Constrictibacter sp. MBR-5: one gene and its partner. Each later gene encodes a partner of the first gene's protein in a complex. Links are inferred from orthologs where the notes say so. Each region holds a gene or a part of one and is shown on either strand. Other genes may lie near its edges. The genes, in order: accC and accD.

Region 1 (15,216 bases):
CGTTGCTTATCGTTTACCGAATCACACTTAGGATCTGCGACATAGCGTCCCTTCCTGTCCGAGGAAGGGCCGCCTAGCTCTTCTCGGGGTTGCCATCTCGGTCGAGTTACCGATAAGTAGCGTCCAGTCGTCGCTTCACACAGGAATGAACGGTTCGGGGGGCATTCCGAACAAACTGAGGTCTTTCGGTCGTACGCCGAAATCCGCTCGGAGCGAGCAAGCATTTCGATTGAGACAGTCGGCCGCGAAAAGTCGCGGAGACTGCGGTCGAAGTTGTGGAGCGCCCGGGCGAATCGCGCGACAGCCGGTCGAGCCGGAGTAAAAATTGTAGATGGGACGGAAAAACTTCAGACTGTTTCTCCTGCTTTTTGTGGGGGCAATAGGAATAACCGCCGCGGCACTCGACGCTCCGGCGCAGGCGGCCCCCATCCATCCGGCGATCGACGTCGACCGCGACGACCTGGAATGTCTGGCGCTGACGATCTATTGGGAATCACGCGGTCAGGGGCCTGCGGCCCAGAACGCCGTGGCCTTCGTCGTTCTCAATCGCGTCGCCGATCCGGCGTTTCCGGACACGATCTGCGGCGTCGCCAAGCAGGGTGGTACCCAGCGCTACAAGTGCCAGTTCACCTGGTACTGCGACGGCCGCAGCGACGTGCCCACGGAAAAGTCCTCGTGGCGCGAGGCTCAGGCCAGGGCCCGTGGGGCCCTTCAGGGCCGGCTCAAGGATCCCACCTTCGGCGCCACCTATTTCCATCATGTCAGGGTAAGCCCATCCTGGCGCGGCTCCTTCGAGCAGACCGCGCAATTGGGCCCGCACCTCTTCTATCGCTGAGCATCTTATTCCGCCGCTTGGAGCGCCGGCCGGGCAGCGGGGCGGACGCCCACTGCGGCGCCGACCCCGAGCAGCAGCACCGCCGCCACGAACCAGATGACCAGCGAGGGTTTGCCGCCGTCGAGCATGAGGCCGATCAGCAGGGGCGCCAGGGCAGATCCGGCATCCAGGCCGGAATAGACAAAGCCGAAGACCCGCCCGCTCGCGCCCTTCGGCGTCGCTCCCCGGACCAGCATGTCCCGTGACGGGGTAGTGGCGCCGGTCAGGAAGCCCGCCGTGGCGACGATCGGCATCAGGGCGGCGCCCGCGGCCGCTGGTGACCCCACGAGGGCGAGCAGGGCGGCAGCGCCGACCAGACCGACCGACACGACCAGAGAATGGCGCGAGGAGCGGTCCGCCAGAATTCCGCCCACGATCACGCCGGCCGAAGCGCCGAGAAGAAACCCGGTCAAGGCGGCGTTCGCCGTCACGAGTTCGATTCCGTGCAGTGCGAGAAGTGTCGCGGGAAGGAAGTTCTGCACGCCGATCAACGCCAGGCTGAGCAGGAAGAAATAGAGGAAGCACAGGAGGATCGGGCGCGCGAAGAGCGGTGCCAGCCCGAGTGCGGGCTGCTGGTCGGAAGCCTTCGCCGAGGGGCGGTCTTCGTTCAGATGGTGGCGTTGGAAGAACAGGGCGGCGACGATCGGAAGCCCGGCGCACCCGACGGCGATGAGCGCGCCGCGCCAGCCGAGGAAGGTCGCCAGGGTGAGCACGGTCACCGGTGCGACGGCCCAGCCGAGGTTTCCGCCCAGCGTATGGATGCCGTAGGCGCGGCCGAGCCGCTGTTCACGGATCGAGGACGACAGGATCGAGAAATCCGCCGGATGAAAGACGCTGTTGCCAAGGCCCGCGAGCATCACGAGCGGCACGAGCACCCCGTAGCTGCCGGCGAAGCCGTAGCCGATGGTCGCCAGCGTGAGGAGCCCGAGGCCGAGCAGAAGGACGACCCGCGCACCGAACCGGTCGACGAGGAATCCGGCGACGGGCTGTGCGACCCCGGAGGTCCCGTAGAACAGCGCCATCAGGAGGCCAAGTTCGGCATAGCCGACGCCGAAATCGGTCCGCAGCAGCGGAAAGAGCGGCGGCAGCACGAGCTGGTAGAAGTGGCTGCCGGCATGACCGATCCCGATCAGGGCCATCACGCGGCCGTCCCGGCGGATCGCGCCGCGCGTGTCTGCTTTTGTCCTCACGCGCATGGTCCTTTGGGTCGCGTGGCGGGGTCGAAGCGACTATAGACCGGTGGGTGGCATCGGGCGACGGCCCGACCGGCTTGCACCCCGGCTCGCCACCGCGGGGGTGGCGGACGCGTCGAAGGATTTGGGTGAGCGCATGCGACAGGTACCGGCGGCAGTGGTCTGCCTGATGATGATAGGGGCCAGCATCGGCAGTCTTCCGGCAGTCGCCCAGCAGCAGGCGACCTGGAACGACCGCGATGTGGCGGTACTCCAGGGCCTGGACAAGATCACCGCACGCGTCTGGACCTTCGAGGCCCGCGTCGGTCAGCAGGTGCGCTTCGGCACGCTCGAGCTGAAGGTGGAAGCCTGCCGCAAGCGCCCCCCGGAGGAGCCGCAAGACAGCGCCGCCTTCGTGGACATTCGCGAACTGCCCGTGGCGCCGGAGAGCCTTCCGCTGTTTCGCGGCTGGATGTTCGCGTCGAGCCCGGCGCTCTCGGCACTGGAGCATCCCGTCTACGACGTCTGGGTGCTCGAGTGCAAATAGAGACGGCGCTACCCGTCTTCGCTCCCGAAGGTGCTGCCCTTCAGGACGCGGTCTAGCCCCTCGTCGCTCAGGTCGAGGGGGAAGGCCGCGTCGGTGGAGACGGCTTCGGCCAGCATGCGCCGGTATTGCGAGCGCGGGATCTCCACCGCACCGAACGTCGCCAGATGCTCGGTGACGAACTGGGCGTCGAGCAGCCGGAAGCCCCCGGTTATGAGCCGGGCGACCAAGTGGACCAGGGCGACCTTGCTGGCGTCGCGCACGCGGCTGAACATGCTCTCGCCGAAGAAGGCGCCGCCCAGGGCGACGCCATAGAGGCCGCCGACCAGGCGCCCGTCCTGCCAGCATTCCACCGTATGGCAGTTGCCCATCTCAAACAGGCCGCCGTAGAGGCGCACGATCTCAGGGTTGATCCAGGTATCGCTGCGGTCCGGGCCGGGATCGGCACAACCGGCGATCACCGCGTCGAAGTCGCTGTCGCAGCGGATTTCGAACGCGCCGTTGCGGACCGTCCGGCGCAGGCGGCGCGGAACGTGGAAGCTCTCCAAGGGCATGATGCCGCGGCGCTCCGGATCGATCCAATAGACCGTCTGAGCGTTGCGTCCCTCGGCCATGGGAAAGATACCCGCGGCATAGGCCCTGAGCAGAAGTTCCGGCGTGACCTCGATCACGATTGGCGTGCCCGTGTCATACCGCCCATCATGACCTGCCCGGACGGCGCCGCCGCGGCACAGGCGTCAATCCTGCTCCGCCATCCATCGTTCGAGCCAATGGATGTCGTAGTCTCCGGCGGCGAAATCCGGGGCTGTCACGATCCGGCGATGAAGGTCCAGATTGGTCTCGATCCCCGCTATCACATACTCGCCGAGCGCCCGTTGCAACCTCTGCCTGCACATGTCGCGGTCGCGACCGTGGACGATCAGCTTTGAGACCATGCTGTCGTAGTGGGGCGGCACCATGCAGCCGTCGTAGAGGTGGGAATCGATGCGGACACCGATGCCACCGGGCGGATGATAGCCCGTGACGCGGCCCGGCGAGGGGACGAAGGTGCGGGCGTGCTCGGCATTCACGCGGCACTCGATGGCGTGGCCGGAAAACCGGATGTCCGACTGCGAATAGCCCAGCGGCTCTCCGGCGGCGACCCGGATCTGTTCGCGCACGAGGTCGATGCCGGTGATCGCCTCGGTGATCGGATGCTCGACCTGGATGCGGGTGTTCATCTCGATGAAGAAGAACTCGCCGCCCGTGTAGAGGAATTCCATGGTCCCGACGCCGCGATAGCCGATGCGGCGGACCGCGTTCGCGGCGATCTCGCCGATCGAGGCGCGCTGCTCCGGGGTCAGCGCTGGCGACGGCGCCTCCTCCACGACCTTCTGGTAGCGCCGCTGCAGCGAGCAGTCGCGCTCGCCGAGATGGACGACGTTGCCGTGATTGTCGGCGAGGATCTGCACCTCGATGTGCCGCGGCCGGTAGAGATAGCGCTCGAGATAGACCGCGTCGTTGCCGAAGTTCGCCTGCGCCTCGCGCTTGGCCATCGACAGTGCGCGTTCCAACTCTTCGGGCCGCTGGGCGAGCTGCATGCCCTTGCCGCCGCCGCCGCCGGCCGCCTTGATCAGGACGGGAAAGCCGATCTCGTGCGCCAGGCGGATCGCCTCGCCGTCGCTCTGCACCGGGCCGTCGGTACCCGGGACCACCGGCACGCCGGCTTCCTTCGCCGCGCGCTTCGCGGTGATCTTGTCGCCCATCATCGCGATGTGCTCGGGCGTCGGCCCGATGAAGGTGAAGCCGTGCTCCTCGACCATCGCCGCGAACCCGGCATTTTCCGACAGGAAGCCGAGGCCGGGATGGATCGCGTCGACGTCGGCGATGCTGGCGGCGGTGAGCAGAGCCGCCTTGTTGAGATAGCTATCGCGCGACGCGGGCGGGCCGATGCAGACGCTCTCGTCGGCGAGGCGGACATGCATCGAATCCGTATCGGCGGTCGAGTGGACGGCCACCGTGGCGACGCCGAGGTCGCGGCAGGCGCGCTGGATGCGGAGCGCGATCTCTCCGCGGTTGGCGATCAGGACCTTGCGGAACACGGGCGCCCCCGTTCGACGGTCACTCGACGATCATCAGCAGTTCGCCGAACTCGACGGGCGAGCCGTTGGCGACGACGATCTGCTTGACGGTGCCGCCGCGCGGCGCCGGTATCTGGTTCATCACCTTCATCGCTTCGACGATGAGCAGCGTGTCGCCCTTCGCGATCCGGTCGCCGACCTTCACGAAGGAGGGCGAGCCGGGCTCCGGCCCCAGATAGGCGGTTCCGACCATCGGCGACGTCACGGCGCCCGGATGCGTGCGGTCCAGCGCCGGGGCGGCGGGCTCCGCCGCCTGCTCGACCGGCGCGGGAGCCGGCGCCGCCGCCGTTTGCGGCATCACTGTCGTCGTCTGCACCGCGGTCCGGGCCACGCGGATGCGCTTGCGGCCGTCGTCGAACTCGATTTCGGTCAAGCCGGTCTCGTCGATCAGTCCGGCGAGCCGCCGGATCATATCGGCGTCGATGTCGAAGGCTGGCATCGTCGATTGCGTTCCCGTCACAAGTTTCGGCCCGTCATGCGCGATGGCATGCCGATCAATTCTCCGGCGCGATCCCGAGGATGGAAGCGACCGCATCGATCGCGAGTATGTAGCTTTGCCCGCCGAAGCCGCAGATCACCCCCTGCGCGGCCTGTGACACATAGGAGTGCCGCCGGAATGCCTCGCGACGGTGAACATTGGACAGATGAACCTCGATCACCGGAACGTCAAGCAGGAGCAGGGCATCGAGCAGCGCGATGGAGGTGTGGGTAAACGCCGCCGGATTGATGACCACGGCCGACGCCTGCCCGCGCGACGCGTGCACCCAACCCAGCAGTTCCGCCTCGCTGTTGGTCTGGCGGAAGTCGATCTCCAGCCCCAGCGCTCCCGCCCGGGCGCGGCAGTCGGCCTCGATGTCGGCGAGGGTCTGGCGCCCGTACACCTCGGGCTGCCGGACGCCCAGCATGTTCAGGTTCGGGCCGTTGAGCACCAATACCGGCAGCGGCATCGCAGCCTCATTCGCAGTCTAAACGACGTTCGGGGCAGGCGTTACCCCACCCCGAACCGCACTGCAAGCCTGCCGATGGGTCAGAACCAGGTCTCGGGCGGCCCGGACAGGTCCGGGAGCGGCACCGCTTCGCGCCATGCGCCGCCGACGACCATGCCGCGGCAGGCCAGCCGCTTGCTGCCGTCGAGTCGCTCGCCGATCGCGTCGCGATAGACGAAGTCGCCGTCTTCGATGTCGATCACCGTCGCATCGCCGGGGCCGCCCGGTGCCAATACGCCGAGTTCCGGCCGGTTGATCGCCTGGGCCGGTGCCACCGTGGCACAGCGAATTACGTCGCCCAGGTCCATGCCCAGGCAGACGAACTTCGACATCGTGTCGAGCACGTGCGGCGCCAGCCCCACGATGCTGAGGACGTGCACGTCGCTGCTGATCGTGTCGGGCAGGAAGCCGGCATCGAGCATCGCGCGCGCGGAGGCGAAGCCGAAGGACCCGCCGCCGTGGCCGACGTCGAAGATCACGCCGCGGGCGCGTGCCTCGAGCACCTCCGGGCGCACGCCGCCGCGGGGCAGGGCGGGACCGCCCGGGAAGGGACGGAAGCAGTGCGTGAGCACGTCACCGGTGCGCAGGCGCGGCAGGACGTCGTGCCGGGTCGGCGGCGGATGGTCGAGATGCGCCATCAGCGGCAGGCCCACCTGCTCCGCGACCTCCAGGGCCAGCTCGAAGGGAGCCGCGCCCATGCTGCCGCTCGCCACGCGGCCGACGCGAACCTTGATGCCGACGACGAGGTCGCGGTTGGCTTCCGCCACGCGGACGCACTCGTTGAGGTCGAAGAGGCGCAGATCCTGGGCCTCGCCGACCATGACGGTGCGGCTGAACGCATAGATGCCGGCATAGGAAAGGTTCAGGTAGGCGACCACGCGGACCGGCGCCGGCTCGATGATGAAGCGGCGGAAGCCGTGGAAGTTGCCGGGGCCGGCGCTGCCGGCGTCGACCAGCGTCGTCGTGCCGCTCGCGGCCGCGACCGCACCGGGGTCGACGCCGAGCGAGGTGCCGCCCCAGTAGACGTGAGCGTGCAGGTCGATCAGGCCCGGAGTGACGATCTTTCCCGACACGTCCTGGACGACGGTGCTCGGCTTGACGGAGAGGCCCGGACCGATGGCCTCGACCTTGCCGTCGCTGAACGAGACATCGGCTATCATGTCGACACCCCGGCCGGGATCGATCACCCGTCCGCCGCGCAGGATCAGGTCCGTCATGCTCACCTCGCCGTGCGATCCGATTCGTATCGCTCAGAGTAGAGGTACGGCCGGTGCCCGCAAACCAATTCCGAAGTTCCGACCGCGCCGCGCCGGAAGCAGTGGGCGATGCGACAACTGACGCGCGGCGAGGCGCGCGCGTAGCATGCGATTTCGATGCATTGGGAGGTGCAGGTCGTGCCGTCCGTATTGACCGAATACTGGCCAGCCGTAGCGGCGATCCTGGATGGCGCGAACCCTAGGCATCGTTCCGTTTGCATGCGCGTGAGCGGACTGAGACCGAAAGATTTCGACGGACGCGCCGCGGTGCGTTCACTCCTCGCCTCTGTGAAGCGCCACTGGCCGGAAAGGCCGGTAACCCGAACGACAAACAATTGGAACCTTCGGCGTGAAGTGCCGCCATTCGTGACGCGCAGCCCTGAAGTGGCGCTGGAGCGGACCATCGCGGCGCGCGCGTCTGGAGCTTGGTTCTGCCAGATGTCGACGGCCAGCGGCATCCATGGATCAGCAAGCGACAAACGTCGCGCCATCGATCTCGTCCATCATCCGAAAGACGGGCACTATCGTTTCATCGAACTGAAGATCGGAAGCGACAACCCGCTGTATGCGCTGTTCGAAGCACTGGGATATGGCTTGATCTACCTGATGTCCCGGCGCTCTCGGTGCGGCTTCGGATATTCGGATCGCGATGTCATGTCGGCGCACGCGATAGAGATGACCGTCCTAGCCCCGCACGCGTTCTTCGATTACCGCCGAACGGGAGACAATGCCGCCTGCACGTACGATCTGAACTGGCTGGAGGAGGAACTGTCCGAGGGGCTGCAGGAAGTCGCAGGCGACGATGTCTCCATGGTCCTGAATTCAGTGGGCTTCGAGCCCGGCAGCAGGCTCGAGGATTCCGCTGCCTCGGTGATTGATCTTTTTGAGCGCCGTGCGTTTCACCTTCCGACACGGTCTATCCGCGAGATGCCGCGGCCCGTCGGGCCTGATGGGCCGTGACGAAGGCGGCATGGCTCCAGCCGAGATCCTTGGCCGAGGACGGTTCGCCGGTGCGCTGGTCGAACTGCTCGGCCAGCGCGCCGTCTTCGCGGGCAAACCGCCGGACGGTCGACATGTAGGCGTCCCCGGCGGCGCACTCGGATCGGGCATCCTCGGCCGACCGGGCGGCCCGGCTGCGGCGGTAGTGGAATTCCGCCGCGGCCAGCGTGGCGAAATGGTAGGCGCCGCCGCTGTAGTAACGGTCGCCGCGGAAGCGGCCGAGTGCCGGCGCGTGACCCTCCGGCCGGTCGGCGTTGATGGCATAGTCGGCGGCGAATCGCCGCGCGAGCTCGGCGAGGGTCGCGGTTACGCGCTCGTCCAGCACGCTGTGCCGGCCGCCCTCCAGGGCCGCGTGGAGCACGCCGAGAACGACCGCGATGTCGGGCTGGGACGGGCCCGCCGGATCGGCCGCCTCGCGGCTCAGATAGCATCGGGCCGTCTCGCTCCAGCACGCCTCCAGCGAGGGGGGAATTACTGCGGCGGCCGAGCGCCGCCGCATGGCCGCCGCCGGATCCGAGGCCGCGATCCGGGTGGCACCGCGCCGAAGTGCCGCGAACTGGACGATCTGCGTGTGGTAGTGCCGGCCGGTCACGTCCTCCCACAGGTCGATGCAGGCGGCGCCGGCATTGTCGGCGGTATAGTCCAGGTCGGCGCGCAGCAGCGCCTCGAGCCCGTCGCAGCCGAACCCGGCCGCGTCGGCGCGCATCAGGGTCAGGGCGCGCAGGGCCGGGCCATCGTGCTGCGGCCGGCCCCAGCGGATGGTGTCGAGGGTGCCGTCCGGAGCGAAACGGACCTCGCCGGGAATGCGGTCGCCTTCGACGCGTACCAATTCCTCGTCGGGACGGACGAACTGCAGGAAGTCGGGCCTCGCCCTGGCGCGCGGGCCGCCGTGCTCCAAGACATCGCGTCCGCGCAGACCCGCGAGGCCGAGGCTGAACCGGACATGGTCGCGGATGTGACCAGCCCAATCGGCCGTTTCGTCCCCGGCCGCGGCGAGCCGGACGGCCGCATCCATGACCAGGGCCGAGTCCCTGATCCAGTGGAAGAAATAGTCGGGGTCCGGGTCGTAGTCGGCGAGCACCGGCGAGGCGACGACCGAGCCCGGCGCCGGCACCACCGTCATGCCGAAGCCGGGACGATGCTTGACCAGGCCGGTGGCCGAAACGCACGCCGCCATCCGTCGTGCGGACAGCGCGAACTGCCGGTCCATCCAGGTCTGCAGCGGTTCCGCCGCGAGCATTGTCGCACCCCTTCCTAGACCGGTGCACCGTAGGCGCGCGATCTGCTAAGTGGTACCGAAAATGCACGGACGACGGATCGCGAGGCGATGAACGCCTGCGCCGTCACATGGGGGTTATCGAGTATGTTCAAGGGTTTGGCTGCCGGCATCGCCGTCGCGCTCGTTTCCGGTGCCGCATCGGCCCATACCGGCGACGGCGCACACACGCATTCGCTCGCGGCGGGCTTCGCACATCCTTTCACCGGGATCGACCATCTGCTGGTCATGCTGGCGGTGGGTGTCTATGCGATCAGGGCCACCGCGCGCGCCTGGCTGCTGCCGGCGCTCTTCGTCGCCTTCATGCTGGTCGGCGGGATGCTGGGCGCCTACGGCGTGCCCGTCGCCTATGCCGAAGAGGGCATCCTGGCGTCCGTCGCGATCATGTCGGTGCTGGCACTCGCCGCCCCGCGCATCCCGCTGCCGGCGGTGGCGCCGATCGTCGCGGCCTTCGCCGTCCTGCACGGCTTCGCCCATGGTGCCGAGATGACGGCGGGCGGCAGCTTCCTCGAATATGCGACCGGCTTCGCCCTCGCCACCGCGCTGCTGCATGCGGCCGGCGTCGGTCTGGGCGCCCTGGCCCGCGGGCGCTTCGCCGCATTGCGGCGCGCCTGAGCGTTCCGCACCCTTGCGAGGCCGGCGGCTAGCTGTCGCCGGCCAGTACGACGTTGCCGGCTTCGACGCTGACCGGCAGCGCTTCCAGGCTGTCGCCGGCGCAGGGCCCTTCGACGCAGAAGCCGTCCTCGATTTCGAAATAGGCGCTGTGCGCGTGGCAGATGAGGTGGCGGCAGCCGCGGTCGACCAGGCGCGACACCGTTCCCCAGTCGAGCGGGATGCCCTCGTGCGGGCAGCGGTTCAGGTAGCCGAAGACGGCGTCGTCGCGGCGCACGATCACCGCCTTGCGCGGGCCGCCCGGCCCGTCGAGCAGGAAGGTGCGCGCATCGCGGTCCGGGATGTCCGCCAGCGCGCAGACGATCCTGCCGCTCACGTCCGTCTCTTTTGAGACTGCGTCCTCACGGTTTCACGCCGGCCATTTTGCAGATCTTCTTCCACGCCTCCGGCGGCACCGGCGACACCGACAGGCGCGACTGCCGGACGAGCGGCAGGTCGGCGAAGTCGGGGTCGGCCTTGATGTCGGCGAGGGTGACCGGGGTCTTCACCGGATGGAGGGCGCGGACCTTCACCATGCCCCATTTGCCGCTGTCGTCGGTCGGGTCGGGCTGGTGCGTCTCCGCCACCTCGACGACCCCGACGATCGCCTTCTCGCCGACCGAGTGGTAAAAGAAGCCGCGGTCGCCGACCTTCATGGCCTTCATGTTGTTCTGGGCCTGATGGTTGCGCACGCCGTCCCATCCGCCGACGCCTTCGCGCACCATGTCGTCCCACGAATAGGTCTCGGGCTCGCTCTTGAAGAGCCAGTAGGCCATGATCCCCGCTCCCGCCGAATTCCGCGCCCGCCTTCATGCAGGGTCGGCGCCGGGGAGGCAAGGGGCAGCGACAGAGGGGCGTCGCCCGACGCCCATCCGATGGAGGCTAGACAGTGACGATCCAGCGTTTCGACATCACCACCGGTCCCGGCCCGCGCATGAGCCGCGCCGTCGTCAACGGCGACATGGTCTATCTCTGCGGCCTGACGGCCAAGGACACCACCCAGGACGTGAAGGGCCAGACTCAGCAGATCCTCGACGCCATCGACGGCTACCTGGAGCGCTGCGGCACTTCGAAGTCGAAGCTCCTGACCGCGCAGCTCTGGCTGACCGACATGTCGAAGTTCGCCGACATGAATTCGGTCTGGAACGCCTGGGTCGATCCCGAGAACCCGCCGGTGCGCGCCTGCGTCAACGCGCAGCTGGCACGGCCGGAGATCCTGGTCGAGATCATGGTGACGGCGGCGAAGTAGCTCGCGTACGGCTGTAGGAGCGGGTCCGCTCCTACAGCACCTTCTGTCGGGCGTTGATCCGTTCGATCTCGGGGATCACCTCGGCGATCAGGCGTTTCGTCTGCTCGATCATTTCGGCGTCGCCCGTGCCTGTCGGGCGGAGCACGAACTTCGATATTCCGGCGGCGACATACTCTTCGATGCGCGTGAGGATGGCGCCGGCGTCGCCCACGGCGAAGTGCCTGCGGGGATCGCGCTTCGTGCGTTTGGCGAAGGCGCCCATGCGTTTCGGCAGATCTCCATCGTCCCAGCCGCCGAAGCGGAAGTGGAAGCCGGTGCCGTAATGGTCGTCGTCGATGCGCCGGCCGCGTGCGGCGGCCTCCTCGCGGATTGCGGCGACGACGGGGGCCACTTCTTCGGGAAGTTCGGATCCGGCCTGCCAGCCGGTGCCGATTCGGGCCGTGCGCCGGATCGCGACCTTGCTGGAGCCGCCGATCCACATCGGCAGGTCCTTCTGCCGCGGGCGCGGCGCGATGCTCGCGTCCTTGATCGTGAAATGCTTGCCCGCGTAGCTGAAGCTCTGCTCGCGCCAGAGGCCGGCGATGATGTCGAGCGCTTCGTCGGCGACGGCGCCCGAGCCCTGGGACGTCAGGCCCATCGCACCCCAATCGGGTGCGATCGGGCTGCCGACGCCGAATGCCGGCAGCAGCCGTCCGCCGCTGAGATAGTCGATGGTGGCGCACTGCTTGGCGAGCAGGACGGGCTCGCGCAGCCCGGCGGAGGCGACGTTCATGCCGAACTTGATGCGGCGCGTACGGCCCGCCAGCGCCGCCATGACGCTCATGCATTCCAGGTGCGGGACCGTCGAGACGAGGCGGTCCGTCTGCCACAGCGAATCGACGCCGCCCTCCTCGCAGAGGTCGACCCAGCGCCAGAAGGCCCTCTCGTCCGAGAAGGGAAAATCGGCGAGGCCGAGCCCGACACCGACGGCCATGCGCGTCTCCCTCAGCCGGTGAACGTGTCGAAGGATTCCTGGATCGCCTTCATCTGGTTTCCCGCGGCCGAGGAGGGGACGATGATCGGCGTGCGGATGCCGGCGTCGTACCACTTCGCCAGTTCGTCGCGCACCTTGGCGGCCGGTCCGAACATGGTGACGTCGGCCAGCCAGCGGTCGCTGAGATGCTTGGCCACGTCGTCGGTGCGTCCTTCCGCGATGGCCTTCTCCACGCCCTCCATCTCCTCGACATAGCCCGCCTCCTTCCAGTAGGCGCGATAGTTCGGCAGGTGGGCGTAGCTGGTGAGCGTCCGGCGGTTCACGGCCTTGGCCGCCTCGACGTCGTCCGAGATGCAGGTCGGGATCATGCAGCCGATGAAGAAGTCGGGGTCGCTGCGCTTCGCCTCCGGCAACGCTGCGAGCGATTCCGCCATGTGCGAGCGCGCGCCGTTGGCGAACACCATGCCGTCGCCGACCTCGCCGGCCAGCGCGATCATCTTCTTGCGCATGGCGGCGAGGATCACCGGCGGCAGCTTGCCGATGCGCTCCACCTTGCGCAGCCGCTCGACGAAGGCGCGCGTGTCGGCGAGCGGCTTGCCGGCCTGCAGGCCCATGCGCGCCAGGCTCGGTGCATGGCTGATGCCGATGCCGAAGCGGAAGCGTCCGTCGGAGACTTCGTGGGTGAAGGCCACCGTCTGGGCGTAGTCTTCGGGCGGCCGGGTATAGATCGGCGCGATGGCCGTACCGAAAGGGATCGTCTTCGTCGCGAAGGCGAGCGCCTCGGTCAGCGCCATGCCGCCGAAGCCGCTCGGGCAGTAGATGCCGGCGAAGCCGCGGCGCTCCATCTCGCCGGCCGTTTCCAGGGTGGCCTTGCGGCGTCCGGGCACGGCGGCGAGGCTGATGGCGGGCATGGTCAGGGGCATTCGGGGTTTCCTTGTCGAAAGTCTTCATTGTAGTGCGCGGCGCGATTTTGCGCCGTGGGGCAGGTCAGCTCGTGATCCGCTTCCAGTAGGTGTCCTTGGTCGGGATCTTGCGGAACTCGTAGCGGTCGTAGCCGCGGTGGTTGAGCACCTCGCCGGCGTCGCCCTTGCCATCTACCCGCCGCTCGTCGCGCTCCGGGCCGCGCGCCGTGCGGAAGGTGCAGTCGCCGATGAAGAAACTCATGATCCTGTCGACGTCGCGGCTGTTGAACGGGTCGTTGATCTGCTGGAGCAGATCATCCGTGACCTTTCCGCTCATGTCGTCAACTCCTCGGACAGCTCGACCGCGACAAAGCTTAGTCGTGCCCGCCGAAGGCGTCCATGCAGGGGCCCAACAATGGTCGTCCGCGCGCTTGGGGGAGAGAGCACGATCCTTCGCCGATCGACGCGACCGGATTCTCTTGCGGAATCACGCATCGGGTGTGACCCTGACTGCAGGCGCATGCCTTCGGGCATGAGAGTGTCGATCCGTCCGTCAATATGAAGCGGAGGTTCCACCATGCGTCCTGCAACAATCGGTACTGCCGTTGCCCTGTGCACGATTGCGCTTTCCGGGACAAGCGCGTCGTGGAACACGGCGGGAGATCCTGCATCCTTCGCGGTTCCGCCGCCGCCATTGGGGGCGAAAGCGATCTGTCTGGCTGCTGCGCCGACCGAGACGAAGCCTTTCGCGGTCGAACCCGCCCGCGCGGCCGAGCGGCTCTGGTTCCTGCGACCGGACCTGTCGCCCCCGTCGCTCATGGACGGCCTCGGCGATCACGGCTACCCCGTCACTACGTCGAGCGAAGAGGCCCAGCGCTTCTTCGACCAGGGCCTGAACCTTGCTTACGGGTTCAACCACGCGGAGGCCGCACGGGCCTTCAGGCACGCCCAGAAACTGGATCCGGCGTGCGCGATGTGCTTCTGGGGCGAGGCGTACGTGCTCGGCCCCAACATCAATGCACCCATGGCACCGGAGGCGATCGCGCCCGCCTACGCCGCTGCGCAGCGCGCGCTCGCGCTGGCGGACAAGGCCACACCGCACGAGCAGGCACTGATCGCCGCGATGGCGAAGCGTTATGCGCCCGCCGCCGCCGATCGGCGCCCGCTGGATCGCGCTTATGCCGACGCCCTGGCGGCGGCGGCGGCCCGCTTCCCGGCGGATGCCGAGATCGCCGTCCTCTACGCCGAAGCGTTGATGGATCTCCAGCCCTGGGACTACTGGGAGAAGGATGGGGTTGCGGCGAAGGGCCGGATCGCGGACGCGGTGGCGAGCGTCGAGCGGGTGCTTCGCGACAATCCGCGGCATCCGGCGGCCATTCACTTCTACATCCATCTGGTGGAGGCGTCAGATCGGCCGGAGCGGGCGGAGCGTTTCGCCGACGCCCTGCGTACGCTGGTGCCGGCTGCGGGACACCTGGTCCACATGCCGTCGCACATCTACTATCGGATCGGCAGGTTTGCGGACTCTCTCGATGCGAACCGCAAGGCGGTCGCGGCGGATGAGGCCTACATCGCCGGATCGTCGCCGCAAGGCCTCTATCCGGGCGCCTACTACCCGCACAACATTCATTTCCTCATGACGTCCGCGCAGATGGGCGGCGACGGCGCCACCGCGGTGGCCGCGGCGGAAAAGCTCGCAGGCACGCTCGACGATGCGATCGTGCGGGCGGTGCCGTGGATGCAGGCAGTCAAGCAGGCGCCGTACTTCGCGCATGCGCAATATAGTCCGCCAGAGGTGATCATGGCGGTGCCCGATCCCGGCGACGGGTTTCCGTTCGTCCAGGCGGCTTGGTACTATGCGCAGGGGATCGCGCTGTCGTCGTCAGGAGACGTGGCCGGCGCCCTGCGACAGGCTGACGCGATCGCAGCGATCGAGAGCCGCCACAAGGGTCCTCTGGCGGAACTCGAGGCCGGCGGGCTTCCGACAGGCGCGGTCCTTGGGATTGCGCGCTTGGTCGTGACCGCACGAGCGGCCCGCGCGCAGGGGGACTTGGCCACGGCCCGAGATGCGCTCGCCCAGGCGGTCGCCCTCCAGGACGGCATCGCCTACATGGAGCCGCCCTTCTGGTACTACCCGGTCCGCCAGTCGCTCGGCGCGGTTCTGCTGGAGTCCGGCGACGCGAAGGCGGCGGAAGCGGCGTTTCGTGGGGCGCT
Region 2 (15,298 bases), on another replicon or contig:
ACATGCGCCGCGATCCGACGCCCAACCGCGGCCGCCGCTTTGGTCAGGCGCTCGTCCTCGCCGCCGAGCTGCCGGAGGATGTCGACCGCCTCTACGTGCACTTCCTGCACACGCCAGCCTCGGTCGGCTTCTATGCGAGCCTTCTGCGGCGGCTCCCCTGGTCCGTGTCCGCGCACGCCAAGGACATCTGGACCATCCCCGACTGGGAGAAGGCGGAAAAGCTCGCCGCGTGCGAGTGGCTGGTCACCTGCACGGCGTCGGGCGCCGAGCATCTCGCCGGGATCGCCCAGCGCGGCGGCCTGCCCGATGACCGGGTCGAGCTGATGTATCACGGGCTCGACCTGTCGCGGTTCCCGGCGCCGCCCGTGCGGCCTTCCCGCGACGGCAGCGACCCTGCCGATCCGGTGCGCATCATGACCGTAGGCCGGGCGGTCGAGAAGAAGGGCTTCGAACAGCTTCTCGACGCACTCGCCGCCCTGCCGTCCACGCTGCACTGGCGGCTCCTGCACATCGGCGCCGGGCCGAAACTCAAGAAGCTGCAGCAGCAGGCGGCGACGCTCGGCATCGCCGACCGCGTGGAGTGGCTGGGGGCTCAGCCGCAGGACGAGGTGATCCGCCGCTATCTCGCAGCGGACCTGTTCGTGCTGAACTGCCGGATCGCCGAGAACGGCGACCGCGACGGCCTGCCGAACGTCCTGATGGAGGCGCAGGCGCTGGGACTGCCCGTCGTCTCGACGCGGGTATCGGCCGTGCCCGAACTGGTGGAACACGGGCACAACGGACTGCTGGCGCCGCCGGACGACCCGGCGGCACTCGGTGGGCTCGTCGCCGAACTCATCCGCGATCCGGATCGCCGCGCAGCCCTCGGCCAGGCCGGCACGGCGGTCGTGCGGTCGCACTTCTCCTTCGAGGGCGGCATCGAACGGCTGGCGCGCAAGCTCGGTCTGGAACGGGACCGATCCCCGACACCGGCGGTCGCCGCAGCCGGGCCGTGAAGCGGATCGCCTTCTATGCGCCGCTGAAGCCGCCGAACCATCCCGTGCCGTCGGGCGACCGCCGCATGGCGCGGCTTCTCCTGGCCGCACTGGCGCAGGCCGGCTTCGCGCCGGACGTCGCCTGCCGCTTCCGCAGCCATCCGCACGGCGAGCCGGGAAATCAGCCGCGGATCGCCGCCGTCGGCGCCCGCCTCGCCGAACGCCTGGCAGCAAGGCTCGCCGGTCCGGCGCGCCGGCCGAGCGCCTGGTTCACCTATCACCTCTATTACAAGGCGCCGGACCACCTCGGCCCCGCCGTCGCCGCCGCCCTCGGGATCCCCTACTTCCTCGCCGAGGCGTCGTTCGCGCCGAAGCGCGCCGGCGGGCCGTGGGATGCCGGCCATCGCGCCGTGGCGCACGCCGTCTCCGCAGCCAGCGCGGTCTTCTGCATCAATCCGAACGACCGCGCCTGCCTGCTGCCGCTGGTCGCCGATCCGGCACGCCTCGTCGACCTGCCGCCCTTCCTGGACGACGCGCCGTACCGTGCGGCCCACGACATCGGCCCCGCGCTGCGGGCGGCCCTGGCGATCCGCTTCGACCTGCCGCCGGACGTCCCTTGGCTGCTCGCCGTCGGCATGATGCGCCCGGGCGACAAGCTCGCCTCCTATGCGGCACTCGCCGACGCCCTGCGGCGCCTCGCCGGCCGCCCCTGGCGCCTGCTCGTGGCCGGCGACGGACCGGCGCGCCCGGAGATCCTGCGGCTGTTCGCGGCCGCCGGCCTCGAAGACCGCCTGTATCTCCTCGGCGAACTCGCCCAGGAAGACCTTCCCCAGGTCTATGCCGCCTGCGACCTGATGACCTGGCCCGCCGTGCGCGAGGCCTACGGCATGGCGCTGCTGGAGGCCCAGGCCGCCGGCCTGCCGGTCGTCGCCGGACGCACGGACGGCGTTCCCGCCACGGTCGCCGACGGCGAGACCGGGTCGCTGGTCACGCCCGGCGACGCGGGCGCTTTCGCAGTCGCGGTCGCGTCGCTCCTCGACGATACACTGCTCCGACAAAACATGTCCGCCCGCGCCGTCCAGCGCATCGCCGCCCGCCACACCGTCCCCGCCGCCGCGGACACCCTGCGCCGCATCATGGAGCCCTGCCTATGACCCTCTTCGCCGTCGTGCGCCACGGCGTCACCGACTGGAACATCGAGGGCCGGATGCAGGGCCAGCGCGACACCGCCCTCAGCGAACAGGGCCGGGCGCTGCTCGCCAAGCGGCGGCTGCCGCCCGAATTCGCGGACTTCGACAGGATCTGCAGCCCGTTGGGCCGCTGCCGCGAGACGGCGGAAATCCTCCTCGGTGCGCCCTGCCCCGTCGACGATCGGCTGAAGGAACTCCATTGGGGCGCATGGGAGGGGCAGCTCCGCGAGGCGCTGCGTGCCGACCCGGCCAGCGGCTTCCGCGAGCAGGAGGCGCGCGGCGTCGATCTGACCCCGCCGGGCGGCGAATCCCCTCGCCAGCTGCAGCAGCGGGTCCGGCCGCTGCTCGCCGAGGTGGCCGCCGCCGGCCGGCCGGTGCTGGCCGTCACGCACAAGGGCGTCATCCGCGCGATCCTGTGCCTCGCCACCGGCTGGAACATGCTGGGCAAGCCCCCGGTCAAGCTCGACTGGGCCTGCGTCCATCTGTTCCGCCTCGACCCCGACGGCACGCCCCGCCTCGAGCGCCCCAACATGAGCCTGGAGCCGTGACCCGGCCCCGCCTCCTCTTCTGGGTCCAGCACCTGCTGGGCATCGGCCACCTGCGCCGGGCCGCGACCCTGACCCGCGCGCTGCGCGCCGCGCAGTTCGACGTGACCCTGGCCTCGGGCGGCTTCCCGGTTCCCGGTCTGTCGGTCGGCACTGCCGACTTCGTCCAGCTGCCGCCCGCCCGCGCCGTCGACGTCTATTTCAAGGACCTGCGCGATGCGGACGACCGGCCGCTCGACGACGCCTGGCGGGCCGACCGGCGCCGACACCTGCTCGACCTCTACGACAGCGTGCGGCCCGACGTCGTCCTGACGGAGCTCTTCCCCTTCGGCCGCCGGCAGTTCGCCTTCGAAGTCGAGCCGCTCCTCGACGCGGCCCGCGCCGACCCGCGGCGCCCGCTGATCGCAGCCTCGGTCCGCGACATCCTCGTCCAGCCGGGCAAGCCGGAGCGTATCGACGAGATGATCGCGCGCGCCGAGCGCTGGTACGATCAGGTCCTCGTGCATGGCGATCCGGCCCTAGTCGGGTTCGAGGAGACCTTCCCCCGCCTCGCCGCGATCGCCGCCCGTGTCCGCTATACCGGCTACGTGGTGGAGAGCCGCCGCCGCCCGACGTCACCCGAGGATGGCGGCGGGGATGGCGGCGAGATCCTGGTCTCCGCCGGAGGCGGTGCGGTCAGCGAGCCGCTTCTGCGCGCCGCCATCGCGGCCCGTCCCCTCACCCGCGCGGCCGCAGCGCCGTGGCGCATCCTCGTCGGCCACAGCCTCCCCGACGCGGTGTTCGCGGACCTGAAAGCCGGATCGGAGGCCGGCGTGACGGTCGAGCGGGCGCGCCCGGATTTCACGCGCCTGCTGCGCAGCGCGCGCCTGTCCATCTCCCAGGGCGGCTACAACACCGTCATGGAAGTCCTGGATGCCCGCGTGCCGGCGGTCATCGTTCCCTATGCCGGCGGCCTGGAGACCGAGCAGACCCTGCGTGCCGAGCGGCTCGCGGCACGCACGACCATCCAGGTGGTGCCGGAAGAGGCGCTGGATCCCGCCCATCTCGCACGCGCCGTCGACAACGCGCTCGCGGCCGGCCCGCCCACACTCGACAGCCTGGACATGGCAGGGGCCCGCGCCACGCCGCGGCTCCTGCGAACGGCGCTCGCCGCGCACCGGCGGACACGATGAGCGCCGCGGCGACCGAGGACTGGGATGCGCTCGACGCCGAGCTGGACCGATGGACCGCCGCCGGCCGCACGGCGACCTTCTGGTGGCGCGACGACGACGCGGTGGACGACACCCCGGCTCTCGGGCGCCTTGCGGAAGCGGCCGACGCCGCGCCGATCGGCCTCGCGGTCATCCCCGCCGGTGCCACCGAGGCGCTCGCCGCACGGCTCGCGGCGCAGCCCGGCTGGACCTGCCTGCAGCACGGTTTCCGCCACGCCAACCATGCACCGCCGGGGGAGAAGAAGGCCGAGTTCGGGGCCCATCGTGCCGTGGCGGACATGCTTGGCGACCTGGCGCACGGCCGCCGGCTGCTGGAGCCGCTTTTCGGCCGGCGCTTCCTCCCGATGCTCGTTCCGCCCTGGAATAGGATCGCCGCCGAACTGGCCGCGGCATTGAGCCGTGCCGGCTACCGCGGCCTGTCCGCCTTTGGAGACAAGGCACTGCCCGCGCCGGGCCTGATCCGGCTGGATTGCCATTGCGACCCCGTCGACTGGCACGGCACGCGGGGGTTCATCGGAGTGCAGGCGGCCTTGGCCCCGCTCCTGCATCATCTGCGCGCCCGCCGTTCCGGCGACGCCCCGGACCGGGCGACCGGGCTCCTGACCCACCACCTCGCCATGGACGACGCCACCTGGAGATTTTGCGCGATGCTTCGGCAGAGAACCGCGCTACACACCGCGGCGCGATGGGTGGCGCCAGCGGCAGCGATCGCAGCCGCTGACGCACGGAACACCGAAGCCGACCGGATCGAGGAATGACCACTTACCGCTATCCGATGTCGTCGCTGGCACCCGACTACGGACGTGCCGCAGGCGGCTTCTTGCTGACGGCCGGGCCGATTCCCTGGCTGGGCGACAGTGGGCTGGCGCAGATCATCCTCGGCGTCCTGGCTCTGGTATTCCTCGTGTTCGGCCTGTCGACGCTGCTGCGTCAATTGACGGCCGTCACTCTCTCCGCCGACGGGATATCGACCTCGGGTCCCCGACCGGCTACCGTGCGCTGGCAAGAGATCGACAGGATCGACCTGCGGTACTTCTCGACCCGCAGGGATCGCGAAAAGGGCTGGATGCAGTTGCGGCTCGGGGGCAGAGATCAGTCGGTGTCGGTCGACTCGACTCTCGAAGGGTTCATCGACATCGCGCACGCCGCCGCCGAGGCGGCCGGGGTGCACGGCGTGACCCTGTCACCCGTCACCGAGGAGAATTTCCGCGCGATCGGCATCGAGCCGCCGCCGCCGTCCACGCCCGTCGGCGACTGAACGATGGCTCACCTCCTCGATGTCCGTGACCTCCGTGTGGATTTCCGGGTCCACGGCGGAGTCATTCGGGCGGTCGAGGGCGTTTCCTTTCGCGTCCCCCACGGCAAGACGGTCGCCCTCGTCGGCGAATCGGGATCCGGCAAGTCGGTCACGGCCCAGGCAGTCATGGGCATCCTGCCGCACGTCGCGAAGATCACCGGCGGCTCGATCCTGTTCGACGACCCCGCGACGCCCGGACAGCCGCCAATCGACATCGCCGCGCTCGACACCGACGGCGCACCCATGCGTAGGCTCCGCGGCGGCCGGATCTCGATCATCTTCCAGGAGCCGATGACCTCGCTGTCGCCGCTCCACACGGTCGGCAACCAGGTCTCGGAGGCCTTGCGCCTGCACCGCGCCGCCGGACAGGCGGAGGCGCGGCGCATCACCGAGGAGATGCTGGCGCTGGTCGGATTTCCCGATCCGTCGCGCGCCTTCGACACCTACCCGTTCGAACTGTCGGGGGGACTTCGCCAGAGGGCGATGATCGCCATGGCCCTGGTGTGCCGCCCGGCACTGCTGATCGCAGACGAGCCGACGACCGCGCTCGACGTCACCATCCAGGCGCAGATCCTCAAGCTCATCAAGGACCTCCAGGCCGAACTCGGCATGGCGGTGCTGATGATCACCCACGATCTCGGCGTGGTCGCCAACGTGGCCGACGAAGTCGTCGTCCTCTATCACGGACGGGTCGTGGAATCGGGGCCGGTGCAGGAGATCTTCGAGGCGCCCGGCCACCCCTATCTGAAGGCCCTGCTCAAGGCCGTGCCGCGCTTCCACATGCCGCCCGGCGAGCGGCTGGTGCCGATCCGCGAAGCGCGATCCGAGACCGGGCACATGATGGCCGCGCGTGAACGCAAACCGGTGGCCGGTTCCCGTCCCATCCTCGACGTCCGCGGGATCACGAAGGAGTATTCGATCCGCAAGGGCGGGATCCTGACCCGCACCCACAGCCAGATCCGCGCCGTGGACGACGTCAGCTTCTCCATCCGACGGGGCGAATGCCTCGGGCTCGTCGGCGAGAGCGGCTGCGGCAAGACCACGCTCAGTCGCATCATCATGCGCGCGCTCACGCCCGATTCCGGGCAGGTCCTCTACGACGACGGCGAGCGGCAGATCGACCTGATCGGTCTCGGCGGCAGGGATCTCTTCGACTATCGGCGGCGGGTCCAGTACGTCTTCCAGGATCCCTACAGCGCGCTCAACCCGCGCATGACCGTGGCGGACATCATTGCAGAACCGCTGATCATACACGGCATCGGCGACGCCCGGCGCCGCACGGAGACGGTCCGCGAACTTCTCAGCCTCGTCGGCCTCGACGTCCGCCACCTCAACCGCTATCCGCACAGCTTCTCCGGCGGCCAGCGCCAGCGCATCGGAATCGCTCGGGCCCTGGCCCTGCGCCCCGACCTGCTGCTCTGCGACGAGCCCGTCTCCGCACTTGACGTGTCGGTTCAGGCGCAGATCCTCAACCTGTTGAAAGATCTGCAAACGACGCTCGGGCTGACCTACCTGTTCGTCTCGCACAACCTCGCCGTCGTCGACTATATGGCGGACAGGATCGCGGTGATGTGCGGCGGCCGGATCGTCGAACTGGCACCGGCCGGCGCGCTCTTCCGCAATCCGCTGCACCCCTATACGAAGGCGCTGCTCGCCGCCGTTCCGGAGCCCGACCTCGCCCATCCGCTCGACTTCGGGCGCCTCATGGACGAGCGGGCGTCAAACCCTGGCGCGTGGCCGGAACCGTTCACGCACGATCCGCAGCGGCCGACGCAATGGCTCGAACTCGGCGACGGCCATTTCGTGCGCGCCCGCCCCTCCGCCGCCCTCGAAAAGCTGGTCGCCTGAGCATGACGATGCGCCGAACCGTTCTCGCTCTTCTGGTCGCGACGGCATGTTCCCTTCTGCCGGCCGCAGGCGCCATTGCGGCACCGGTCGACGAGGCGCCGGTGCTGGCGGCCCGCGTGAAGGACGGCAGCCTGCCGCCCATGGCCGAGCGGCTTCCGCAGACGCCCAATCGGGTCGCCACCCCGTTCGCCAAGGACAAGGCGGGGAAATATGGCGGCCGGATCTACATGCTCATGGGCTCGGCGAAGGACATCCGCCAAGTCTATGTCTACGGCTACGCGCGGCTGGTCGGGTACGACAGGGACCTGCAGATCGTCCCCGACATCCTCGAGTCGGTCGACAGCGAGGACGACCGCGTCTTCACGCTCCGCCTGAGGAAGGGCCATCGCTGGTCGGACGGCCGGCCCTTCACCAGCGACGACTTCCGCTACTGGTGGGAGGACGTCGCCAACAATCCCGACCTCAGCCCCAGCGGCCCGCCGGTCGACCTGCTGGTCGACGGAGCCGCGCCCACCGTGACCTTTCCGGACGCGACCACCGTCCGCTACGCGTGGAAGTCTCCCAATCCGGCCTTCCTGCCGGCGCTCGCCGGCGCGTCGCCGACGATCATTTATGCGCCTGCGCACTATCTGAAGCCGTTCCACCAGCGCTACGCCGACCCGGCGGAACTGGCGGCCCGGGTCGAGGCGGCGCGTCAGCGCAACTGGCAGTCGCTGCACAACAAGGTCGACAATCTCTACCGCATGGAGAACCCCGACCTGCCGACCCTGCAGCCCTGGATGAACACGACGCCGGCGCCGGCGCAGCGCTTCGTCTTCGTACGCAACCCGTACTTCCATCGCGCCGATGCCGACGGACGCCAGCTGCCCTATGTCGATGAGGTCATCGTCAACGTCGCGGCGCCGGACCTGATCTCCGCGAAGAGCGCCGCCGGCGACACCGACCTCCAGGGCCGCTATCTCCGCTTCAGCGACGTGCCGTTCCTGAAGCAGAACGAGAAGCAGCAGAATTACGAGGTCCGCCTCTGGCGTACGGGCAAGGGCTCGCACATCGCCCTCTACCCGAACCTGAACATCGAAGACCCCGTCTGGCGCCAGGTCTTCCGCGACGTCCGTTTCCGGCGAGCGCTCTCGCTGGCGCTCAACCGGCAGGAGGTCAACAAGGTCCTCTTCTACGGGCTCGCCCTCCCCGGCAACAACACGCTGCTGCCGGAGAGCCCGCTGGCGAGCGACGACCTCCGCAATCGCTGGGCGATCTTCGACCTGGCGAAGGCGAACGCCCTGCTCGACGAGATGGGGCTGAAGCGCGGGCCCGACGGCATCCGTCGCCTGCCCGACGGACGGGCGCTGGAGATCATCGTCGAGACGGCGGGCGAGAGCAGCGAAGAGACCGACGTCCTGCAGCTCGTCCACGACAGCTGGCTGAAGGCCGGCATCAAGCTGTTCAGCCGCCCGCTGCAGCGGGAGGTCCTGCGGAACCGCATCTTCGCCGGCAGCACCCAGATGTCCGTCTGGTCGGGGTTGGAAAACGGTCTCGCGACGGCTGCCATGTCCCCGGCGGAGCTGGCGCCGACCAGCCAGCAGCAGCTGCAATGGCCGAAATGGGGCCAGCATCACGAGGCGGCCGGCAATGCCGGCGAGCCGATCGACATGCCCCAGGCGCGCGAACTGATGGACCTCTACAAGTCATGGCGCAACGCCGGCTCGATGGCGGAGAAGGAGAAGATCTGGCGCCGGATGCTGGAGATCCACGCGGATCAGGTGTTCAACATCGGCATCGTCAGCGGCATTCTGCAGCCGATCGTCGTCTCCAACCGCCTGAAGAACGTGCCCGAGAAGGGCTTCTGGAATTGGGATCCCGGTGCGCATTTCGGCATCTATCGGCCGGATACGTTCTGGCTGACCGGCTCGCGCGACCGCTGAGCCGCACACGATGGTCACCTACATCGCCCGCCGCCTGCTGATCATGATTCCGACGCTGATCGCGATCAGCATCATTGTCTTCATCATCATCCAGCTGCCGCCGGGCGACTATCTCTCGACGCAGATCGCCGAGATGCAGGCCCGCGGCGAAGCCGTCGACCAGGGCAAGATCGAGTTCCTGCGCGCCCAGTACGGCCTCGACCGGCCGATGCACGAACAGTATCTCGTCTGGGTCTGGGGCCTCCTGCACGGCGACCTCGGCTATTCCTTCGAGTACAACCTGCCCGTGGCGGACGTCGTCGGCGAGCGCCTGTTCCTCACCTTCGTCGTCTCCTTCTCGACCATCCTCTTCACCTGGGCCGTGTCGTTCCCCATCGGCGTCTACTCGGCTACGCACCAGTACAGCTGGACCGACCACGGCCTCACCTTCCTTGGCTTCCTGGGCTTGGCGACGCCGAACTTCCTGCTGGCGCTCGTCCTGCTCTATCTCGGCAACGTCTGGTTCGGCGCGTCGATCGGCGGCCTGATGGACGAGCAGTATATCGGCCAGCCGATGAGCATGGCGAAGTTCGGGTCGATCCTCGGTCATCTCTGGATCCCGGTGATCGTCATCGGCACGTCGGGCACGGCCGCCATGATCCGGCGCCTGCGCGCCAACCTGCTGGACGAACTGCACAAGCAGTATGTCGCCACGGCGAAGGCCAAGGGCCTGCCGCCCTTCCGCGCGCTGGTGAAGTACCCGCTGCGCATGGCGCTCAACCCGTTCATCGCCGACATCGGCAACCTGCTCCCCCAGGTCATCTCGGGCGCGGCGATCGTCTCGGTCGTGCTGTCGCTGCCCACGACCGGGCCGATGCTGCTGTCGGCGCTGCGCAGCCAGGACATGTATCTGGCCGGATCCTTCCTGATGTTCCTGGCGATGCTGACCGTGGTCGGCGTGCTGCTGTCCGACCTGGCCCTGGCGATGCTCGACCCACGCATCCGCCTCGGCGGCTCGGCGGAGCGCTAGCATGGCCACCGAACCCGTCGATCGCCTGCCCCACTTCGTATCGGACGCGCCGTTCGATCCGTATTCCGTCGAGAAGCTGACGCCGGAGCAGGAGCGCTACTACCACGCCACCCAGTGGCAGCTGATGTGGTGGAAGCTGCGACGCCACAAGCTCGCGGTCTTCTCCGGCATCGTCCTTCTGCTGCTCTACGGTTCGATCCTGGTCACGGAAGTTCTCGCGCCGTACAACCAGGAGAGCCGCGACATCGATCATATCTACGCCCCGCCGCAGCAGGTGCACCTGTTCCACGAGGGCAGCTTCGTGGGTCCGTTCGTCTACGGCTACCGCAGCACCCTCGACATGACGACCATGCAGCGCGTCTATGTCGAGGACGAGAGCAGCGTCCAGCCGATCCGCTTCTTCTGCAGCGGCGATCCCTACTTCTTCTGGGGCGTCATACCCTCCCGCTTCCACCTCTTCTGCCCGGCGGAGAACGGCACGCTGTTCCTCCTCGGCACCGACCGCCTGGGCCGCGACATGCTTTCGCGGATCATCTACGGCACCCGGATCTCGCTGACCGTCGGGCTGATCGGCATCACCATCTCGTTCGCGCTCGGCATCGTCATCGGCGGGCTCGCCGGCTATTACGGCGGCTGGGTCGACAGCCTGACCCAGCGGTCGATCGAGGTGATCCGGTCCTTCCCGGAACTGCCGCTCTGGATGGCGCTTTCCGCAGCGTTGCCAGTGACATGGAGCCCGATCCTCATCTATTTCGGCATCACGATCATCCTCGGGCTGCTCGACTGGACGGGTCTGGCGCGTGCCGTGCGCTCGAAATTCCTGGCACTGCGCGAGGAGGATTTCACGATGGCGGCGACGCTGATGGGCGCCAGCCCGGCGCGCGTCATCGGCCGCCACATGCTGCCCAGCTTCGCCAGCCACTTGATCGCGTCGGCGACCCTCTCGATCCCCGGCATGATACTGGGCGAGACGGCCCTGTCCTTCCTCGGCCTCGGCCTGCGCCCGCCGATCACCAGCTGGGGCGTCCTGCTCACCGAGGCGCAGAACATCAACGCCGTCGTCCTCTATCCCTGGCTGCTGCTGCCCACCGTGCCGGTCATCATCACGGTCCTCGCCTTCAACTTCCTCGGCGACGGCCTGCGCGACGCGGCGGATCCATACAGGTAGGCGAACCGGGACCTTTCCCGGTTGGAATGGCCGGGCCGCAGGGCTATCTTCCGCCACCACGCAAGCCAAGGCCCGCGCCATGAGTCCCGAGCCCAATACCTACCGTGCCGGTCCCGACGAGCGCGGCCATTTCGGCATTTTCGGCGGTCGCTACGTCGCCGAGACGCTGATGCCGCTGGTCCTGGAGGTCGAGCAGGCCTATCGCGCCGCCCAGGCCGACCCGACGTTCCGGGCCGAGCTCGACTACTATCTGAAGCACTATGTCGGCCGGCCGAGCCCGCTCTACTACGCGCAGCGCCTGACCGAGCACCTCGGCGGTGCCAAGGTCTACTTCAAGCGCGATGAGCTGAACCACACCGGCGCGCACAAGATCAACAACGTGCTCGGCCAGATCCTGCTGGCCCGGCGCATGGGCAAGCCGCGGATCATCGCCGAGACCGGCGCCGGCCAGCACGGCGTCGCCACCGCCACCGTCTGCGCCCTCTTCGGCCTGCCCTGCGTCATCTACATGGGCGCCGTCGACGTCGAGCGGCAGGCGCCGAACGTGTTCCGCATGCGTCTCCTGGGCGCAGAGGTGAAGGCGGTCGAGTCCGGCTCGCGCACCCTCAAGGACGCGATGAACGACGCGCTGCGCGACTGGGTCGCCAACGTCGAGAACACCTACTACTGCATCGGCACCGCCGCCGGACCGCATCCGTATCCGGAGATGGTCCGCGACTTCCAGTGCGTGATCGGCGACGAGGTGCGCTGGCAGATGGCGGAGGCGGAAGGGCGCCTGCCCGACAGTCTGGTCGCCTGCATCGGCGGCGGCTCGAACGCCATCGGTCTGTTCCACCCCTTCCTCGACGATCCCTCGGTAGAGATCTTCGGCGTCGAGGCCGCCGGCGACGGCGTCGACACGCCCCGGCACGCCGCGTCGCTGGCCGGCGGGCGCGCCGGCGTACTGCACGGCAACCGCACCTACCTGCTGCAGGACGGTGACGGCCAGATCGCCGAGGCGCACTCCATCTCCGCCGGCCTGGACTATCCGGGCATCGGGCCCGAGCATGCCTGGCTGCACGAGAGCGGGCGCGTGAAATACGTGTCCGCGACCGACAACGACGCGCTCGAGGCGTTCAAGCTCTGCGCGAAGCTGGAGGGCATCCTCCCGGCACTCGAGCCGGCGCACGCGCTGGCGCATGTCATGCGCATGGCGCCGACCCTGCCGAAGGATCACCTGCTGGTCATGAACCTGTGCGGCCGCGGCGACAAGGACGTGTTCAGCGTCGCCCGCTCGTTCGGAGTGGAACTGTGAGCGCCGCAGCCTCCCAGGGTCGCATCGAGCGCCGCTTCGCCGCCCTGCGCGCCGAAGGCCGCGGCGGCCTCGTCACCTATGTCAGCGCCGGCGACCCCGACTACGGCACGTCGCTCGAACTGGTGCGCGGACTGCCCGGCGCCGGTGCCGACGTCATCGAACTGGGCGTGCCCTTCACCGATCCGGCCGCCGACGGCCCCGCCATCCAGGCCGCCGGCCTGCGCGCGCTGAAGGGCGGCATGACGCTGAAGCGCACCCTCGACATGGTGCGCGCCTTCCGCGAGACCGACGGCGAAACGCCGATCATCCTGATGGGCTACTACAACCCCATCCACAATCACGGCGCCGAGCGCTTCGCGCGCGATGCGGCCGAAGCCGGCGTCGACGGCCTGATCACCGTCGACCTGCCGCCCGAGGAGGAGGACGAGCTGCGCCTCCCGGCCGAGGCCGCCGGCCTGCGCCTCATCCGCCTGATCGCGCCGACGACGCCCGATGCGCGCCTGCCCTACGTGCTGGAGCATGCCGGCGGCTTCATCTACTACGTCTCGATCACCGGCATCACCGGCACGCGCGAGGCCGATGCCTCCGCCGTCGGCGAAGCCATGCAGCGCCTCAAGCGGGCCACGGACCTGCCGGTGGCCGTCGGCTTCGGCATCAATAGGCCGGATCAGGCTGCGGCCGTGGCCCGCGTCGCCGATGCCTCCGTCGTCGGCTCGGCGATCGTCCGACGCATCGCGGCGAACCTCGACCCGCACGGCAAGGCCAAGCCGGAACTCGTCGAGGACGTCCTCGGCCTGGTCCGCGACCTCGCCAGCGGCGTCCGCGGCGCCCGAGAGTAAAGAAGCGCAGATGAAGAAGACCGCATGAACTGGCTGACCAACTTCGTCCCGCCCAAGCTGCGCCAGCTCGTTGTCCGCGACACGCCGGAGAATCTCTGGCTGCAGTGCCCGAACTGCTCGCAGATGCTGTTCCATCGCGATCTGGAGAAGGCGCACAAGGTCTGCACCCACTGCGGCCACCACATGCGCCTCGGTGCCAAGGAGCGGCTGGCGCTGATGTTCGACGACGGCGCCTACACCCTCGCCGACCTGCCGCCCGTCCAGTCCGATCCGCTGCGCTTCCGCGACCAGAAGCGCTATGTCGACCGGATGAAGGACGCCCAGAGCAAGACCGGCCTGCAGGACGCGGTGCTGGTGGCGGAGGGCACGATCGGCGGCATGCCGGCCGTCGCCGCCGCCTTCGCCTTCGAGTTCATGGGCGGCTCGATGGGCATCGCCGTGGGCGACGCCATCCTGCGTGCGGCGCGGCTTGCGGTGGAGAAGCGCGCGGCCCTCATCGCCATCCCGGCGTCCGGCGGCGCGCGCATGCAGGAAGGCATCCTGTCGCTGATGCAGATGCCGCGCACCACGGTCGCCGTGGCCGAGGTGCGCGAGGCGGGGCTGCCCTACATCGTGGTGATGACCGATCCGACGACCGGCGGCGTCAGCGCCTCCTTCGCCATGCTCGGCGACATCGCGATCTCCGAGCCGGGGGCCGCGATCGGCTTCGCCGGCCAGCGGGTCATCCGCGAGACGATCCGCGAGACCCTGCCCGAAGGGTTCCAGCGCGCGGAGTATCTTTTCGCGCACGGCATGCTCGACATGGTCGTCCATCGCCATGAGATGCGCGAGACGCTCGGCCGCATCCTCGGCATGCTGATGCACCGTGTCGAGGCGGAAGACCCGATCGCCGACGAACTGTCGACAGTCCTGCCTGACGAGGACGTGCAGGCGCCATCGATTCCTGCGGGCGCCGACGCGGCGGCGAAGCAGGAGTGACGACCCGCGTGGAGGTGTAGGAATGAGCGCCAGCGGCGCCGTTCTGGCGCGGCTGACGCGCCTCCATCCCAAGCTGATCGACCTGTCGCTCGGCCGCATGGAGCGCCTGCTCGAACGGCTCGGCAACCCCGAGCGGCGCCTGCCGCCGGTGATCCACGTCGCCGGCACCAACGGCAAGGGCTCCGTCACCGCCTACCTCGCCGCCATCGCCGAGGCGGCCGGCCTCGCCGCCCACGTCTACACCTCGCCGCATCTGGTGCGCTTCAACGAGCGCATCCGCGTGGCCGGCCGCGAACTGTCCGACGACGCGCTGGTCGAGGTCCTGGAGGCCTGCGAACGGGCCAACGGCGACGACCCGATAACCTTCTTCGAGGTGACCACCGCCGCGGCCTTCCTCGCCTTCGCCCAGGCGCCCGCCGACCTCTGCATCCTGGAGGTCGGCCTCGGCGGCCGGCTCGACGCGACCAACGTGATCGCCCGGCCCGCCGTCACGGCGATCACGCCGGTCTCGATCGATCACGTCCAGTATCTCGGCGACACGCTCACCGCCATCGCCGGGGAGAAGGCCGGCATCCTCAAGCCGGGCGTGCCGGCCGTCGTCGGCCTGCAGCAGCCGGAGGCGCTCGCCGCCATCGAGCGCCGTGCGGCCGAGATCGGCGCACCTCTCCATCGCGCCAGCGTCGAATGGCACTGCACGCGGACCGCCGACGGCTTCGACTGGAAGGACGGCGCGACCAGCCTCTCCCTGCCCCGCCCTGCCCTCGCCGGCGAGCATCAGGTCGACAACGCCGCCCTGGCCGTCGCCTGCATCCGGCACCTCGCCGTCCCCCGGATCACAGAGGCCGCGCTGGCCCAAGGCATCCGCGACGCCCGCTGGCCGGCGCGCCTGCAGCGGCTGCGCACCGGTCCCCTGGTGGCGATGCTGCCGCCCGGCTGGGAACTATGGCTCGACGGCGGCCACAACCCCGCCGCCGGCGCGATGATCGCGCAGTACGCGGCCACCGCCTGGACCGACATGCCGAC

Evidence for each region.
Region 2: the proteins of accC (region 1) and accD are in contact, whole or in part, in a solved structure (PDB 8UXZ), measured with the Escherichia coli proteins. The link is inferred for Constrictibacter sp. MBR-5 from one-to-one orthologs.

Annotation. Positions count from the first base shown.
Region 1 is NZ_JBEPTK010000004.1:346,657-361,872, reverse strand. The notes cover bases 2,500-5,395. They hold accC (acetyl-CoA carboxylase biotin carboxylase subunit), read right to left. Parts: upstream 4,672-5,395; coding sequence 3,328-4,671; downstream 2,500-3,327. Other genes in these bases: aroQ (type II 3-dehydroquinate dehydratase), read right to left, coding at 5,205-5,395; accB (acetyl-CoA carboxylase biotin carboxyl carrier protein), read right to left, coding at 4,691-5,149; aat (leucyl/phenylalanyl-tRNA--protein transferase), read right to left, coding at 2,602-3,261; ABIE65_RS11780 (DUF2155 domain-containing protein), read left to right, coding at 2,500-2,593. Outside these bases: ABIE65_RS11790 (cell wall hydrolase), read left to right, coding at 332-835; ABIE65_RS11785 (MFS transporter), read right to left, coding at 841-2,064; more of ABIE65_RS11780, read left to right, coding at 2,204-2,499; more of aroQ, read right to left, coding at 5,396-5,657; ABIE65_RS11755 (amidohydrolase/deacetylase family metallohydrolase), read right to left, coding at 5,738-6,913; ABIE65_RS11750 (hypothetical protein), read left to right, coding at 7,070-7,912; ABIE65_RS11745 (glycoside hydrolase family 15 protein), read right to left, coding at 7,869-9,191; ABIE65_RS11740 (HupE/UreJ family protein), read left to right, coding at 9,315-9,842; ABIE65_RS11735 (Rieske (2Fe-2S) protein), read right to left, coding at 9,871-10,215; ABIE65_RS11730 (EVE domain-containing protein), read right to left, coding at 10,241-10,654; ABIE65_RS11725 (RidA family protein), read left to right, coding at 10,768-11,127; ABIE65_RS11720 (LLM class flavin-dependent oxidoreductase), read right to left, coding at 11,159-12,100; ABIE65_RS11715 (LLM class flavin-dependent oxidoreductase), read right to left, coding at 12,112-13,023; ABIE65_RS11710 (hypothetical protein), read right to left, coding at 13,088-13,339; ABIE65_RS11705 (tetratricopeptide repeat protein), read left to right, coding at 13,580-15,216. UniProt on the Escherichia coli protein: This protein is a component of the acetyl coenzyme A carboxylase complex; first, biotin carboxylase catalyzes the carboxylation of the carrier protein and then the transcarboxylase transfers the carboxyl group to form malonyl-CoA.
Region 2 is NZ_JBEPTK010000006.1:46,961-62,258, forward strand. The notes cover bases 12,321-15,298. They hold accD (acetyl-CoA carboxylase, carboxyltransferase subunit beta), read left to right. Parts: upstream 12,321-13,321; coding sequence 13,322-14,275; downstream 14,276-15,298. Other genes in these bases: trpB (tryptophan synthase subunit beta), read left to right, coding at 12,321-12,458; trpA (tryptophan synthase subunit alpha), read left to right, coding at 12,455-13,297; ABIE65_RS14280 (bifunctional folylpolyglutamate synthase/dihydrofolate synthase), read left to right, coding at 14,298-15,298. In the rest of the region: ABIE65_RS14215 (glycosyltransferase family 4 protein), read left to right, coding at 1-995; ABIE65_RS14220 (glycosyltransferase family 4 protein), read left to right, coding at 992-2,128; ABIE65_RS14225 (histidine phosphatase family protein), read left to right, coding at 2,125-2,712; ABIE65_RS14230 (glycosyltransferase family protein), read left to right, coding at 2,709-3,881; ABIE65_RS14235 (polysaccharide deacetylase family protein), read left to right, coding at 3,878-4,678; ABIE65_RS14240 (hypothetical protein), read left to right, coding at 4,675-5,178; ABIE65_RS14245 (ABC transporter ATP-binding protein), read left to right, coding at 5,182-7,065; ABIE65_RS14250 (ABC transporter substrate-binding protein), read left to right, coding at 7,074-8,987; ABIE65_RS14255 (ABC transporter permease), read left to right, coding at 8,998-9,996; ABIE65_RS14260 (ABC transporter permease), read left to right, coding at 9,998-11,164; more of trpB, read left to right, coding at 11,244-12,320.